Regions from separate parts of the Ruegeria sp. AF1 genome, predicted to be linked through region 1. Evidence: riboswitches for the same ligand, from Rfam matches in the RefSeq annotation. Region 1 holds a riboswitch; the other holds the start of a gene.
The links. A riboswitch is a leader RNA that binds a small molecule or an ion and turns the genes downstream of it on or off. The one in region 1 is predicted to bind cobalamin.

Region 1 (7,678 bases):
GATGGCCGCTCGCTCCTCAAACGCGTCAATGTCCGGGAAACTCATGCGGGGAGCCGTATCTGGTCAACGATCGACCGACGTTGCTCGTCACTGATGCCTGCCGAGTAGATGCCGTAGGTGATCCCATTCTCCGACCGCGCAGATTTATGGCCGACCAGAGAGGCTGTGAAGTGCTCAGGAACACCTGTCCGCTCGCACTGGGTAATGAACCACTTGCGGGTCGAGTGAAACACCAGTCCCGGTCGTTCCAGAGCCAGCCGCCGTCTCAGTCTCGCGAACCCCTTGGTCACCTGCGCGACAGTCAGGTCAGGGAACAGCGGGCCATGGCTAGGCAGCTGTCGGAGCGTCTCATCCAGCACGGGATGCACCGGAACCAGTCGTTCAGCGGCGTCGGTCTTCAGCAGTCGCAGTCGGTTAGGTCGAACATGCACGAAGCAACCGAGGTTGCCCTTGGCCACGAGGTCTTCCCGGAGCAGCCCAACCGCTTCCCCCGCTCGCATTCCTGATAGCAGGCAGGTTAGCAGAACCGAATGCAATTCTCGGTCATTGGCTCCCAGCAATCCCACCACTTCATCGTCAGTCGGAACTGCATAGGGTTGAGGACGCACCTTGCGATCGAAGGGCACCGTCCGGAACGGGTTGGCCTCCAGATGCCCCTCATAGACCACCCAGTCGAGGAAGTGGTTGACCTGCGACCAGATGCGTCGCTGGGTTCTGGCGGTTATCGTCAAAGACCCCTGAGACGAGTAGGTAACGAGTTGGTCCAGGGTTAACCCCCGAGTCCGTTCCGACTTTCCAATCATTGGAGACAGTTGAGCTATCGCTGACAGGAACTCTCGCCCCTCCGCCCGCGTCAGGCTGCAAACCGTTCGATCACCATATCGGCTCGTGAACAGCCCGACGGAGTATCGGACCGACTTGAACCCGCTGGGTCGCAATTGACTACTGCGCCGGGCAAGATAGGCGCGGCTCAGGTCACGGACCGCCACCTTTACCGGCACGACGGGTCGGGTGAAGGCAGATTGCTCCAGAACTGTGCCAGAGTCCCCCAGAGTGGCCCGGAGACGGACGAGAGACGATTCCGGTTGGTCCACCCAATCAGGAACGTTAGCGTTGCTCTCCGTGGCAGACAGGGCCTCCTCTGCCTTGTCCCGAACTTGCTCCACCAGCGTTTCAAACCGGGCATTGACTTCAGCGGCTCGGACACGGGCGGTGTTGCGATCCCCGGTCTTGAGGCTCTGCTTCAGCGCCTGAGCGCCCAGCGCGAGAGCCACGTCAACGGGATAGTTGCGTCTGAACAACCACGTATGGCCCTTCAGATAGGCATAGCGAATGTGAGCAGACATAGGCCTCCTCCTTTTCTGTTTTGATTTTTCGGGATTGCCGTTAGGCGTCAGGGACGAGCCGGACGATCATCTCCCGATCTGGTTCGCCGTAGGCACCAGCCAGTGGGCCGGTCACAGCAAAGCCGGTCACGCAGTCTTCGAACACCTCTTCCACGCGGAACAGATGTTCAGGGACGTCATCGAAGGCGCGGACGACCACGACGTCACCGGGGTTCAGCTCCAGCTCAGTCATCGTCGGACTTCCACGTCCAGAGGACCGCCAACAGAACCAGAGCTGAGACAGCGGGGTGAGACCGAGACACCACCCAGAGCATCGTCGTCAAGACAGCCTTGGGCGGTGGGTGCAAAAGAAAACCCCCGACGAGAACGCCGAGGGCAGACAGGTACTTCATGGATCAAACTCCTGCAGTTGTTTCTTTATTTAGATGCAGGAGAGTTCTCGGTTTTGACGGGGGAGCGGACGTTCAGATTCATAGTGGGAATGGCCGAGTTGCGGACAAACCCACCTTTAGCGGCGCTACGGCGAATGTCCGTTTTCCGGTTCAAAAGGGCAATAAACGAGTGTGCGCCTTCTCTCAATAGCGACCTCAGCGGATTAAGCCGGTGGTATGAGATCGCAAAAATTCAGACGAATTTGTTTGTATTGTCTAAATGCCCAATCTTAAAGGCCGTCTAAACAGCCTCAGCCGAGCCAATGTCGGGCGTGGGTCATTGACTTACAGGGGCTTCGTGTGTTCTTATTGGGGTTGGGGAAATCGATACGCAGTGCAACATAAATGTGCCTTTTCGGGGGAGCTATGACAGTGCGTATATATTTTTCTGTGCTGGTGATGTGGCTATCGGCAGCCACAGCGGGCCAAGCGGCGACTCTCAGCTCACTTGGAGCAACAGGGGTAAACGTCAACGGCACACTTTACGATGTCACTTTCTTAGACGGTTCTTGCATCTCAGTCTTCAGTGGATGCAACGACCAAACCGACTTTGATTTTTCTAATCAGACTGACGCTCTGTTAGCGGCGCAAGCGCTTCAAGCACTTTTTCATGACAGCGCAAATTCCTCATTCGATACTGACCCCGGCCTCACGAATGGATGTACCAACGTACCGCTTAACTTGTGCACGATGTATATTCCGTACAGGACCTATATCTCTGGCAACTACTTCGATGCCGCTTTCTTCACAAATTGGGATAACGTCAATTTTTCCGATTTCGTTAGCTCTGGAGGAGCTATTGACGCTTCCACAGATTATTCGTCAAACGGAACTATTACTTTTGCTCGGTGGTCACCCGTCACCCCGGTTCCGCTACCTGCTTCGTTTCCTCTACTGGCAGGAGGCGTTTTCGGGTTGTTGGCCTTGGGGCGTCGAAAAAAGCTGCAACAGCATTGAGCGAATTGGAGCTAACCCAATCCTGTCTTGACCCCGGACGTATTCTTGCAAACATAAAATTGGGATGATTATGCGGAAAGCCTCGGTGGCTAAGTGGACAAGGTCGATTTCGCAAGCCCCCATCGTTCAAAGTCGCTATTCTGGAAATTCTGTTCGACAACGCATGGTTTCCGCGAGCCGCCTTCCGCTCTTGATCGTTTTTCTTCGGTGACAGAGTTTGTCACCAAAATCGACTAGGAGCTGCCGTTCGCCACACGCTCAACGAATGACGGTTCAGGGCTCCCCAACAGCCCTTCGCTGCGCTTAGCTGGAACGCCCGCCAAAGCCCCCGCCAGCACCAGCGACCCCCGTCAGCACCCGGATCGCCTCGTCAGCGGTCCAGGTTGGCGGTCTCGTAAGCTATCCCCAAAGCGCCAGTGAGCGGTCGTTCTAGCGGTCAAAATGCCCGGCGCAGAGCTTAGCGAATGCCCGTGCTGACCCGCTGACGCTCCATTCCGCCCGTCGCTTAGCTCAGCAAAATGCCCCCGAAACCGCCCCAGTTTTTCGGGCTAGTGGGAAAAGCTCTTGGGTTTCATCGGTCGGCAAGGAATCCTACCACCCCAGCCATGATTTTCCTATATATCACACACCGACGTCCTCGGGGCGGATTGTAGCGCCTTCTCAGCGGCTTGTCTGACGTCAGCACCATGTTGAGACGCGCAGGTTCATGCCCTTGGGAGAAAATGGGAAAGACCCCCGAGTTTTTTCTTGCCGCAGAGTAAGTGTTAAGGTACCCGCGTTTTACCGGTCCCGATGTGGCTAAGAGGGAATCCGAGGTGCCTTTTGGTGCCAACCGGAACTGCCCCCGCAACTGTAGGCGGCGAGCGCTGTCCATTCCGTCACTGGGCCATTTCGGTCTGGGAAGACAGGACAGACAAAGACCCGTCAGTCAGGAGACCTGCCGGTATGAAACCGAAACACACCGGGCGGGGTTGTCCGGGGAGGTTGCCGAAGAAACGCGCCGGGCGGGCTATGTACCACTCTGCGCTCACAGCAGGCAGAAAAGCGTCTGTTGCTTCGGTAAATGCCCATTCACCCGTTCTCTGGTCATTGACACATGGAGATCGATTGTCATGTTTCTACGCACTGGCCTGATTGGCCTTTCCTTGCTGGCTACCAGCGCTGCCGCCGAAGGAAACTTTCCCTTAACCATCGAAAACTGCGGTCACTCGGTCACGTTTGACGCGCCAGTGACGTCGTCAGTCACGGTCGGCCAAGCCGCGACCGAGGTGCTTTATGCGCTGGGTCTGAGTGAGCAGGTTCTTGGAACTTCGGTCTGGTTCAACGAGGTGCTGCCTGAATATGCCGAGGTGAATGCCAAGGTAGAGCGTCTGGCAGACAATGATCCCAGCTTTGAAAGCGTTGTTGCCAAGCGGCCGGGACTGGTCGCAGCGCAATATGAATGGCATGTCGGACCCGAGGGCATCGTCGCCACGCGTGAGCAATTTCACGAACTGGGTATTCCAACTTACGTGATGCCTGCGGATTGCGTCGGCAAAGACAATACGGTCGGCGGCGATGGCACCCGCCTGCAAGCGTTCTCGACCGATACGCTGTATCAGGGTATCGAAGAACTGGCGGCAGCCTTTGATGTGTCCGAACGCGGCACGGACCTGGTTGCCGAGTACAAGGCCCGTGAAGCCGCAGCCGTCGCCAAGGCGCAAGCCGTGAAGCTGGACGATGTGTCCGCCGTATTCTGGTTTTCCTCTCCTGAAATGGAAAGCGATCCGTTTGTGGCCGGGCAGAAGGGCGCACCGGGATACATGATGAGCACATTGGGCATCCGCAACGTCGTCGAGACGGATGAAGAATGGCCAACAGTGGGCTGGGAAACCATTGCCAAGGCCAATCCGACGGTGATCGTGATTGCCAAGATGGACCGCCGTCGCTTTGCTGCGGACGACTACCTGAAAAAGCTGGAGTTCCTGCGCGCTGATCCGGTGACCAGCCAGATGGATGCGGTCAAGAATGACCGGATTGTCGTTATGGATGCGCAGGCCATGGACGCCACCATCCGCGCAATCCCGGCACTGGAGGATCTGGCCGAGAAGCTGGATACCATCGGAAACAACTTGTGAACGAGGTCGCCGCAATCTTTCGGCAGGGTTTCAAGGCCGCGTGCCTAACTGTGCCACTGTTGATTGCGGCGGTCCTTGCGGGCGCGATGATCGGGGAAACCTCGTTGTCGCCCGATTTGGTTCTCTCCGTTCTGGTCAACAAGCTGGCCGGAGCGGACCTGCCCGTCGACCCAATTGATCAGGGTATTATCTGGAGCTACCGGATTCCTCGCGCTCTGGTCGCTGCGTCCTGCGGTGCCGGTCTGGCTGTCGCAGGGGTCGTGTTGCAGGCATTGCTGCGAAACCCGTTGGCTGACCCTTATATTTTGGGCATTTCTGCCGGGGCCTCGACGGGTGCCGTGGCTGTTACCATCGCTGGTTTGGGCGGGGGAGCTTTGTCGCTGTCTTTTGGCGCGTTCAATGGCGCGCTTTTGGCTTTCGGTTTTGTCGCGTTGCTGGCCCGAGCCTCCGGCGCAGGCGGCGGGCGGGCTGCGACGGCGCAAATCGTTTTGGCGGGAATTGCCGGGTCTCAGTTGTTCAATGCGCTAACGGCCTTCATCATCGCCAAATCCGCCAATGCCGATCAGGCGCGCGGGATCATGTTCTGGCTGATGGGAAACCTCAGCGGCGTGCGCTGGCCGGATGTATATCTGGCCATTCCGGTGGCCTTTGCCGGCTGGCTTATTTGCCGCTTTCACGCCAGAGCTTTGGACGCATTTATTTTCGGCACTGATTCAGCGGCCTCGCTGGGCATACCGGTGCGGCGGGTGCAGGCAACCCTGATCTTCGCCACCGCGCTGACAACAGCGGTCATGGTTTCGATCGTCGGGTCCATCGGCTTTGTCGGGCTGGTCATCCCTCATGCTGCCCGGTTCCTTGTAGGACCGGGGCATCGCAGGCTTATCCCAACGGCCGCCTTGATCGGAGCGGTCTTCCTGATCGGCGCCGATATCGTGTCGCGCATCATCATCCCGGGTCAGGTTCTGCCGATTGGGGTGGTTACCGCCCTGATCGGTGCGCCTGCCTTTGCCGTAATTCTGGTGCGCGGCCAGAGGAACGCCCAATGAAGATCGAGGCGCAAAACCTGACATTTTCGGTTCGCGGCAAGACTTTGCTGTCAGACGTATCGTTTGTTGTGGAGCCCGGCGAAACACTGGCTTTAGTCGGACCCAACGGTTCGGGCAAATCAACTCTGATGCGCCTGTTGGCGGGTTTGGCACGTCCGGTTTCGGGAAAAGTCGTCATAGCGGGCCATCCCGTTTCGCATTTGTCGCGCAGACAGATTGCCCAACGGATTGCCATTGTTGAACAACAGGCTGATACAGCCGAACGCGTAACTGCACGGTCCGTGGTCGAGCTGGGCCGCACGCCCTGGCTGTCGGCCTTACGGCCCTGGCGCGCCGAAGATACCAGGCAAGTCGACAAAGCCCTGCAAACTGTGGAAATGGCCGATATGGCACACAGAGAATGGGCAACATTGTCTGGAGGAGAGCGCCAGCGGCTGCACATCGCGCGGGCTTTGGCGCAGCAACCGGGCCTTTTGCTTTTGGACGAACCGACCAACCATCTGGACATACATCACCAACTGTCGATCCTGGACTGTGTTCGAATTCTAAAAGTGACAACGGTGATGGCACTGCACGATCTGAATCAGGCAATGGCTTGTGATCGCGTGGCTGTTTTATCAAAAGGACAGCTGGTTTCTCTTGGCCCGCCCAAACAAGCCTTGTCTTTGCAAACCGTTTCAGAAGTTTTCGGTGTCAAAGCACAGTGGGGGTATAGTGCCGGCAGGACAGAACGGTTTCTGTCCTATCATCTGGACTGACGGATCCCGATCGCTTCTGGTCGCACAGGATATCAGCGTCGTCAGCGCGCCATGCCAGATACGTACAATCTACGGCCTCGAAGGCGTATTCCAACGGCGAGCAAGCTTGATCTGGGTTTCCTCACAAACTGCAAAATTGCTCGTCGAATGCTGTCTAGATTCTAACAGAAATAGGATTTGTTCGTTTTCTTGCCTTCCAAGATGATCGGCAGGCGCGTCGTCCGAGCGTTGGTCGACCAAACCCTTATGGTATGTTCACTACTTGATTTGAACCGTGAAACAGATTCCTTTCGGAAACCACTGGGACCTGACCCAAATCTCGAAACGCCATCAGCTTGAACAGATTGCGGCGACCGCACGTCGATATTGCAGATTACCCACAATCAAAGCCTCAACTTGAGCCTTAAATTAACAGTAGATTAACGAAACAGGGCACAACAAATCTCTGGATGACAAGTTCTTGATATACTTATGCCTATATCGAGATTTATTGGTGGGTAATCCTGCCGGTCTGTTGACTAGTCCAGTTTTTAACGAGGGGGTATCCCGGCAGGATCAGGGGGTGCCAGATCGGGCCAATTCGAGGCCAACAGATCGCGGCACCCCCGCCGGTAAGCGCGAACCAGCAACTCATCTTTCTTCAGTTGATCTTGTTGCGCTGCGCGTGGGGTGTGATGCCAAAACTGGATCGGTATACCCGAGAGAAATGCCCCGGATTTTCGAAGCCGCAGGCCACGGCGACTTCGGTAACCGACGCCTCGGTTTGCAATAGCAGTTTCCGAGCCCGTTCCAGCCGCATCTCCATAAAGTATCTTTTGGGGGAAGTATTAAGGTATTTGCCGAACAACCGTTCCAGTTGACGGGTGGAAATACCCAAAACACCGGCAATGAAGGATGGTGAGACAGGAGTTTCGAGACTGTCCTGCATAATATCTATCGCTTTTGCCAGATGGGCATTGCGCATTCCATTGCGCGATTGCAGCGAGACGCGCTGCTTGGCGGTCGCATTACGCACAGTGTTAT
Region 2 (7,678 bases), on a different contig from region 1:
CGATTCTGTCGGTTGTTTCGCCTGCCAAATCCGGCGGGCGCTCAGGCCCCCGCCATTATACCGAGGTACCCGCCGGAGAAATATGTTTGCGCCATGTCGCGGATCTGCATGTGTTTCCCAACGAGCTGCGCGCAATCCGGATCAGCGGCGCGCATCTGCTGGACTGGTTGGAGATGTCGGCCAGCGTATTCAACCAGTTAAAGCCCGGTTCCGAGCCCGAACTGATCAACGCTGAACGGGCCGGGTACAATTTCGACATCGTGTTTGGACTGTCTTATCAGATCGACCCCACTCAGCCGCCTCGATACGATGCGCAGGGGAAAATGATCCATCCAGACCACAGGCGGATCAGCGATCTGACATATACAGGCCGCCCCGTACGACCGGAGCAGATGTTCGTTATGGCGCTGAACAATTACCGCGCCAGCGGAGGCGGGCATTTCCCGCATGCGACAACGTCTGAGTTCATCAGCCTGCCACCGCTGAGCATCAAGGACCTTGTGCGGGATTACCTGGCGCAGCACCTTCCGCCCGATCCGATCGTCACGCAGCCCTACCCGTTCTCGCTGATGCCGCAGCGGGGCGTGACAACAATTCTTCGAACAGGTCCGGGCGCCCCGAAATATTTGGATGAGTTGCGCAGGTTCGATCCCGTGTTGCTGGGCTCGGATGGCAGGGGATTTGAACGCATCCGCCTGACGCTCTGACGGGTTGTCTTTTCCCGTTGCCTTCCCTATATCCGGACTCGAGAGGTTGGCGCGGGCGAGCGCCTCGCCAACCTGGTCAGGTCCGGAAGGAAGCAGCCACAACGAGCCCCGCTTGGGTCGATGTCCAACCTCTCACTTCGTGAACCACAGCCACAGGAGGGCTTTATGATTGTAGTGAAAACCCTTCGGGCAGGCTGGTTCTGATTCACCGGAATCACCGGACTGCCTGAACACACGACCTGCGGATGCGCGCTTGCCATCCGTTGGCATTGCTGTTTCTGAAAACAGGCAGATAAATGTCTTATACGCTTTCGGACCTGGGATGGTCCTCTTACTTTGCCGCGCAGCATGCGGTTTTTCCTTCTGACACGCCCTTTCGTATCGCATCGGTACATCGGGACCGTCTGATCGGGCTGAGCCCGGATGGTGATATCCCTTTGCTGACACCGGATAATCCGACCGGTTCATATGCCGTTGGGGATTGGGTCCTCGCCGACGCCGAAAACCGCGTGCGTCACATTCTGGACCGGCGCAGCCTGCTGCAACGCAGGGCTGCCGGTACAGGTGCCGCAACACAACTGATAGCAGCCAATGTCGATGTGTTGTTCATCGTCAGCTCGTGCAACGCCGATTTCAACCTGCCCCGGCTGGAACGTTATCTGGCGCTGGCACATCAGGCCGGATGTTATCCTGTCGTTGTCCTGACGAAAGCTGACCAGTCGGATGACCCCGGCAGTTTCTCGGGACAAGTGCAATCTCTGGACCCTTTTTTGTCGGTACTGGCGATCAATGCGCTGGACCCGGCAGATATCGAAAAGGTTCTGGCATGGTGCCCCAAAGGCCAGACCGGCGCGCTGGTCGGGTCGTCGGGCGTGGGTAAAACGACGCTCAGCAACGCCATGACGGATCAAAACCTCGCCACCTCTGGAATTCGCGAAGACGACGCACGGGGCAGGCACACGACAACGGTGCGCGCGTTGCACCGGATGGGTAACGGTGGCTGGCTGATTGACACGCCGGGAATGCGCGCATTGCGTTTGTTGGACGCTCAGGACGGGATCGACAACGTGTTCTCGGACATCACAGAGCTTGGCCAAAGCTGCCGCTTTTCGGATTGTCAGCACGAGACCGAGCCCGGCTGTGCCGTGCAGAACGCAATAGGCAAGGGCGTTCTTGATCCGGCGCGGCTGGACCGTTGGCGCAAGCTGCGGCGCGAAGATCAGCGAAACTCGGAAACCGTTGCGCAATCGCGGGCGCGGGACAAGGCGTTCGGCAAGATGGTCCGCGGTGTCATGCAGGACAAGAAGCTTCGCAAACGGCCATAGCTGCAAGGTGTTATGGAAAACCTGCGTCGCGTCTGATCAGGCGATCAGGCGCGGCCAGACCGCTGCATTGCGCCGGGCAAATGCGCCTATGTGACCAATCTCCGGCAGCCCAAATTCGGCAGGCTTCAGAAGGTGGCGTCTGGCCCCGGGGCCATACAGATCGGCAAGGCGCCAAACCGCCTCGGGCGGAACCATCTGGTCGTCTTCGAACGTGTACAGATCCACAGCTGTTCCAGAACTGCCCCAATGCGCATCAGGCAAATTCTGCCCGATCTCGGGAACGTAGCTAAGAGGAGCTGTGCACCATTTGCGCCATTGCCAGTAGACCGAGGCGGGCAGGTCCGAGCCAAACCCGATTGCTTTGCCAGGCAGATAGCCAAGCGCCCGCACCATCAGCGGTGCATGGCCATACCAAAACAGCCCCGCCAGCCCCCGATAGGGCCATGGGTGATCTTTCAAAGTCACCAGCCCCGAACACACACAGATCATACGGTCAATCTGGTTGATATCCGGCTGCACCGGCCCCAGCATCGCACCGACCGAATGGCCGATGGTCCAGTGCTGCGCCTTTGGAAACCGCCTGCGCATCTCGGCCCGTGCCGCCGGCATATCGATCAATGCCCAATCCGCCATTGTAGCACGCGCGTCTTTCAGGCGGCCGACCAACGAAAGCCCGTAGTCCCGATAGTCATAGGTCAGGCAAGCCATCCCCCGCTTGGTAGCCAGCCATCGCGCAAAATGGCGATAATAGTCACGCGGCACACCTGTAGCACTGTTCAGCACAACAACGGTTTCCGGCTCACCCACAGGCCGGTACAACCGCGCCGACAAGGTCACGGACCCTGACGGAAAGCTGAAATCTTCGATCAACACCGTCTGTTCCGTATCCAACATGATCCCCGGCTTTCACTGAAACAATCGGTTTGCCTGCCTTCAATGCCGACGACACTAGGCCGGAACATAATCCGCATCCAGCATGACCAAACGTCCGGCCTAAAGATCGGCTTGACTCGGAACGCGATCAGACGCTAGCGGTTGTGTGATGGTTTCCGGCCCCCACAAGAGGTCGGGATGAAAAGGGAACACGGTGCGGTTTGTCTGGTCACGCAGGCATCAACCAAGTCCGCGACTGCCCCCGCAACTGTAAGCGTTAAGCAATGCCGAAATACCACTGGCCTATGGGCTGGGAAGGTCGGCAGAGCAATGACCCGCAAGTCAGGAGACCTGCCATCGGAACTGAAACCGAAACTCGGGCGGGGTGTCCGGGCAGGTCCTGACGGCGAAATGCTGTCCCACCTGCCCCAATATTCCAGCCCACCACGCGCGGAGGGCGCAGGATGATCTGGAAGACAAAGTCACACGAATACAGCGCAACAGTGTGCCAGCGTACGGGCAAAACCTGCCCGGCTTTGGCGCGACTGGCCCGCTCGATTTCCGAAGCCATGGCGCAGGCGGTTTCGGCCACCAGCGAGGATTTCGAATTTGAAGGCAGCAGCGCGCTATCACATTGCGCGGAAGGGTGCATGGCAACGATCCGAGCGCGATCCGACAGCGTTCGCGTTTTCTGCGGGGCGCACCCTGATACGGCAATTCGGGACCTTGATGCCTATGCCGATTTGATCTTCGGACCTACATTCAGCACGCTGCCCTCGGGCATTGTCGCGAACCCGCCTTGCGCCATGATCGAGGTTTCAACGATCCGGCCTCGGAAAACCGGCTACGCACCCCAGCAGCTGTCAGCTTGATCCCACTTCCACCTGTGCCGGGGTGATCCGGGACGCCCAGGCCAGCTGCGCATCGGTTTCGACAGCGCAGGGGCGCACGGCCCGCAGGCGGTCCAGTGCGTCGCTGGCGCGTTCACCGCATTCAACCATCAGTCGCAGAACAATCATCCCGGATCTGCCGCACCCCCCACGGCAATGCACAAGAACCCGGCCACCGCCCGACAGCGCATGTCGGGCCGTGGCGCCGACCTCTGGCCAGGCCTTCTGAACCGCCTGCGTCGGTGCTCCAAAATCTTCGATCGGCAGGTGAACCCACCGGCTGGCACGGCTTTGGATGTCGCTGCCAAAGTGCTGCGCGCCATCCTGAAGCATTTCAACATCCGTCGTCATTGAAATCACAAGGCCCGGTTTCCACGCCGCAATCATATCCAGATCGCCGACGTAATCCCCGCCACGCCCGGGCATTGAAGTAAGGGCAAGCGTTCCGCCTCCGACCTGCAGAGCAAAAATGACCAGCTGCGACATGAAGTGCGTCCTCCCCCAAGGTACTCTTTAAGAAATGAGCCATTAAATCCGCTGGACCAGTTTAGTTGGAAACCAGCCCGTTTCTGAAACAAAAAATCATCACGCCCCACAGTGGACGCGGACTGCCGCCGCCACTACGCTGTGCCGAAGCACCGAATCCGAGCGAGTAGACATGACAGACACGCCCAGCCCCGCCTATCAGGTTCTCGCCCGCAAATACCGCCCGGAAACCTTTGCCGACCTGGTGGGTCAGGATGCCATGGTGCGCACCCTGAAAAACGCTTTTGAAGCCGACCGGATTGCGCAGGCCTTTGTCATGACCGGCATTCGCGGAACGGGTAAAACCACCACGGCACGGATCATCGCCAAGGGCATGAACTGTATCGGACCGGATGGAACCGGAGGGCCGACAACAGAGCCTTGCGGTCAGTGCGAGCATTGCATCGCGATCATGGAAGGCCGCCATGTCGATGTGATGGAAATGGATGCCGCCAGCCGTACCGGCGTCAACGATATCCGCGAGATCATCGACAGTGTTCGCTATCGCGCAGCCAGCGCGCGCTACAAGATCTACATCGTCGACGAGGTTCACATGCTCTCGACCAGCGCATTCAACGCGCTGCTCAAGACGCTCGAGGAACCGCCCGCACATGTGAAATTCATCTTCGCGACCACCGAGATTCGCAAAGTGCCGGTCACGGTTCTGTCGCGGTGTCAGCGCTTTGACCTGCGCCGGATCGAGCCCGAAGACATGATCGGCCTGCTGCGCAAGATCGCCGGGGCCGAGAGCGCGCAGATCGCCGACGATGCGCTGGCGCTGATCACCCGCGCTGCAGAAGGGTCGGCCCGGGACGCGACCTCACTGCTGGATCAGGCGATTTCACACGGGGCTGGCGAGACGACCGCCGATCAGGTCCGTGCGATGCTGGGTCTGGCGGATCGTGGTCGTGTTCTGGACCTGATGGACATGATCCTGCGCGGTGACGCGGCAGGGGCGCTCACTGAACTGAGCGGACAATATGCGGAAGGCGCGGACCCTCTGGCCGTGCTGCGCGATCTGGCCGAAATCACGCATTGGGTGTCCGTCGTAAAGATCACACCTGACGCGGCCCAGGACCCGACGGTTTCCCCCGACGAACGCACACGGGGCCAGCACATGGCCGAGGCCTTGCCGATGCGGGTTCTGACCCGGATGTGGCAAATGCTGCTGCAGGCGCTGGAGGAAGTCTCTGCCGCGCCCAACGCGATGATGGCCGCCGAAATGGCTGTTATCCGACTGACGCATGTCGCCGATTTGCCCAGCCCCGAAGAGCTGATCAAACGGCTGCAAGACGCCCCACCTTCGCCACCCGGCGGGCCGGGCGGGGGCATGTCAATGTCCCGGCAGGCCCCGGTGGCAACGCAATCCAACGCGACCCCGCCGCCTGCCTATGCATCGCCCCCGCGCGGCGCGGGTGGCGCACCGGTTGCCGCGCTGGCGCAGGATGCCCAGACGGCCCTGGCCCGCTATCCAACCTTCGGGCATGTGGTGGAACTGATCCGCACAAACCGCGATGTGAAACTGCTTGTCGAGGTGGAAAGCGGCATGCGCCTTGTGTCGTACCAGCCCGGCCGGATCGAATTCACCCCGACGCCTCAGGCACCGTCGGATCTGGCGTCGCGATTGGGCTCTGCCCTGCAACGCTGGACTGGCAATCGGTGGGCCGTCTCCATTGTCTCGGACGGGGATGCCGCGACCATCGCGGAAGTGCGGGACCGGGCCGAACTGGCCCTGAAAGCCGAGGCCGAAGAACACCCGCTGGTTCAGGCCGTGCTGACGCAGTTCCCCAAGGCGAGGATCATAAGGATCGAAACACCTGAACAGCGTGCCGCCAAGGTTGAGACTGAGGCCCTTCCCGAAGTCGAAGATGAATGGGACCCCTTCGAAGAGGATTAGCCCTAAGCTTGTGGGTCCAAGTTTCAAGAAACCGGCATACTCACGCCCCTCCACGATACAACTGAGGGTGGGAATGCAGGCGCATGACTGATCGGTCGGCGACGCTCTGATCAGGACAGGCGGGAGACCTCTTGTGCCGCCTGCCTGCGGTCCGTATTTAGAACCAAACAGAAACACAGGAGACGACTGATGCTGAAAGGACTCGGCGGGCTTGGCGGACTGGGCGACATGGCCAAGATGATGAAATCCGCACAAGACCTGCAAACCAAGATGACCGAAATGCAGGAAGAGCTGAACAACATGATGGTTGTCGGCGAATCCGGTGCGGGGCTGGTCAAGGCAACGGCCACAGCCAAGGGTGAACTCAAGGGGCTGGACATCGATCCGTCGATATTCAACGGCGACGACAAGGAAGTGGTCGAAGACCTGATCCTGGCCGCCATCAAGGACGCTCAGGCTAAAGCTGCCGAACGTTCACAGGAAGAAATGGGCAAGCTGACCGAAAGCATGGGCCTGCCGAAGGACATCAAGCTACCGTTCTGAGCTTCATCTTTTCCCAAATACTCCCGCCGGAGGCTCCCTCCGGTGCAAAGCAGGGCAGGCCATGGGCACGAACAGCGAAATCGACAATCTGATCGACCTGATGGCCAAACTGCCGGGGCTCGGCCCGCGCTCGGCCCGCCGTGCGGTGCTGCATCTGATCCGCAAACGCGCTCTGCTTCTGACGCCCCTGTCAGACGCCATGCAGCAAGTGGCCATCACCGCCCGCGAATGCCTGAATTGCGGCAACGTGGGCACCACGGATATCTGTGACATCTGCAATAGCGAGGCCCGAGCGACCGGCGAACTCTGCGTGGTCGAGGACGTCGCCGACCTCTGGGCGATGGAGCGGTCAGGGGTCTTCAAAGGCCGCTATCACGTGCTGGGTGGCACGCTGTCCGCACTGGACGGCATCGGCCCCGACGAACTGCGCATTCCCCGCCTCAGGGATCGGGTTCTGGCCGAAGGGATCACCGAAGTGATCCTTGCCCTGAACGCCACTGTCGACGGTCAGACCACCGCCCATTACATCGCGGACCAGCTGGAAGGTCAGGTGCGCCTGACCTCACTGGCGCAAGGCGTGCCCATCGGCGGAGAGTTGGATTATCTGGATGATGGGACGATTACGGCGGCGCTCAGGGCGCGTAAGGAAATTTAGGTCAGCATTTATAAATCAACGTCCCTAAAAAAGAGTCAGCAAGAACGGCGTCTCCAACGGTATTCAATTCAGGTACATATATTGCACAAATATCCAGATCTTATTGTACTGCGACATGGCGAAACGGAATGGAACACATTCGGGAAGTTCCAAGGGCGCATGAATTCCCCGTTGACGGAAATTGGCAAGTCTCAGGCCCGGAAGCAAAATGAGATACTCAGGCGAATACCGAATGCACCTTCGCGCGTTTTCGTCAGCCCGCA

Region 2: linked by a shared signal. The riboswitch ahead of ACR0BK_RS18070 (hypothetical protein) and the one ahead of ACR0BK_RS05410 (ABC transporter substrate-binding protein) in region 1 are both predicted to bind cobalamin.

Annotation. Positions count from the first base shown of each region.
Region 1 covers NZ_JBQFZG010000002.1:172,309-179,986, reverse strand. The annotation lists gene ACR0BK_RS05425 (DUF6538 domain-containing protein) at 42-1,346, opposite strand; gene ACR0BK_RS05420 (hypothetical protein) at 1,387-1,578, opposite strand; gene ACR0BK_RS05415 (VPLPA-CTERM sorting domain-containing protein) at 2,144-2,734, shown strand; cobalamin riboswitch at 3,502-3,693, shown strand; gene ACR0BK_RS05410 (ABC transporter substrate-binding protein) at 3,847-4,851, shown strand; gene ACR0BK_RS05405 (FecCD family ABC transporter permease) at 4,848-5,897, shown strand; partial or broken gene ACR0BK_RS05400 (ABC transporter ATP-binding protein) at 5,894-6,404, shown strand; gene ACR0BK_RS05395 (GlxA family transcriptional regulator) at 7,296-7,678, opposite strand, start outside.
Region 2 covers NZ_JBQFZG010000019.1:6,186-13,863, reverse strand. The annotation lists gene ACR0BK_RS18090 (bifunctional 2',3'-cyclic-nucleotide 2'-phosphodiesterase/3'-nucleotidase) at 1-707, shown strand, start outside; RNA gene ffs (signal recognition particle sRNA small type) at 747-845, shown strand; gene rsgA (ribosome small subunit-dependent GTPase A) at 1,004-2,032, shown strand; gene ACR0BK_RS18075 (alpha/beta hydrolase family protein) at 2,069-2,926, opposite strand; cobalamin riboswitch at 3,060-3,278, shown strand; gene ACR0BK_RS18070 (hypothetical protein) at 3,370-3,777, shown strand; gene ACR0BK_RS18065 (protein-tyrosine phosphatase family protein) at 3,769-4,281, opposite strand; gene ACR0BK_RS18060 (DNA polymerase III subunit gamma/tau) at 4,454-6,217, shown strand; gene ACR0BK_RS18055 (YbaB/EbfC family nucleoid-associated protein) at 6,407-6,760, shown strand; gene recR (recombination mediator RecR) at 6,822-7,415, shown strand; gene ACR0BK_RS18045 (histidine phosphatase family protein) at 7,497-7,678, shown strand, end outside.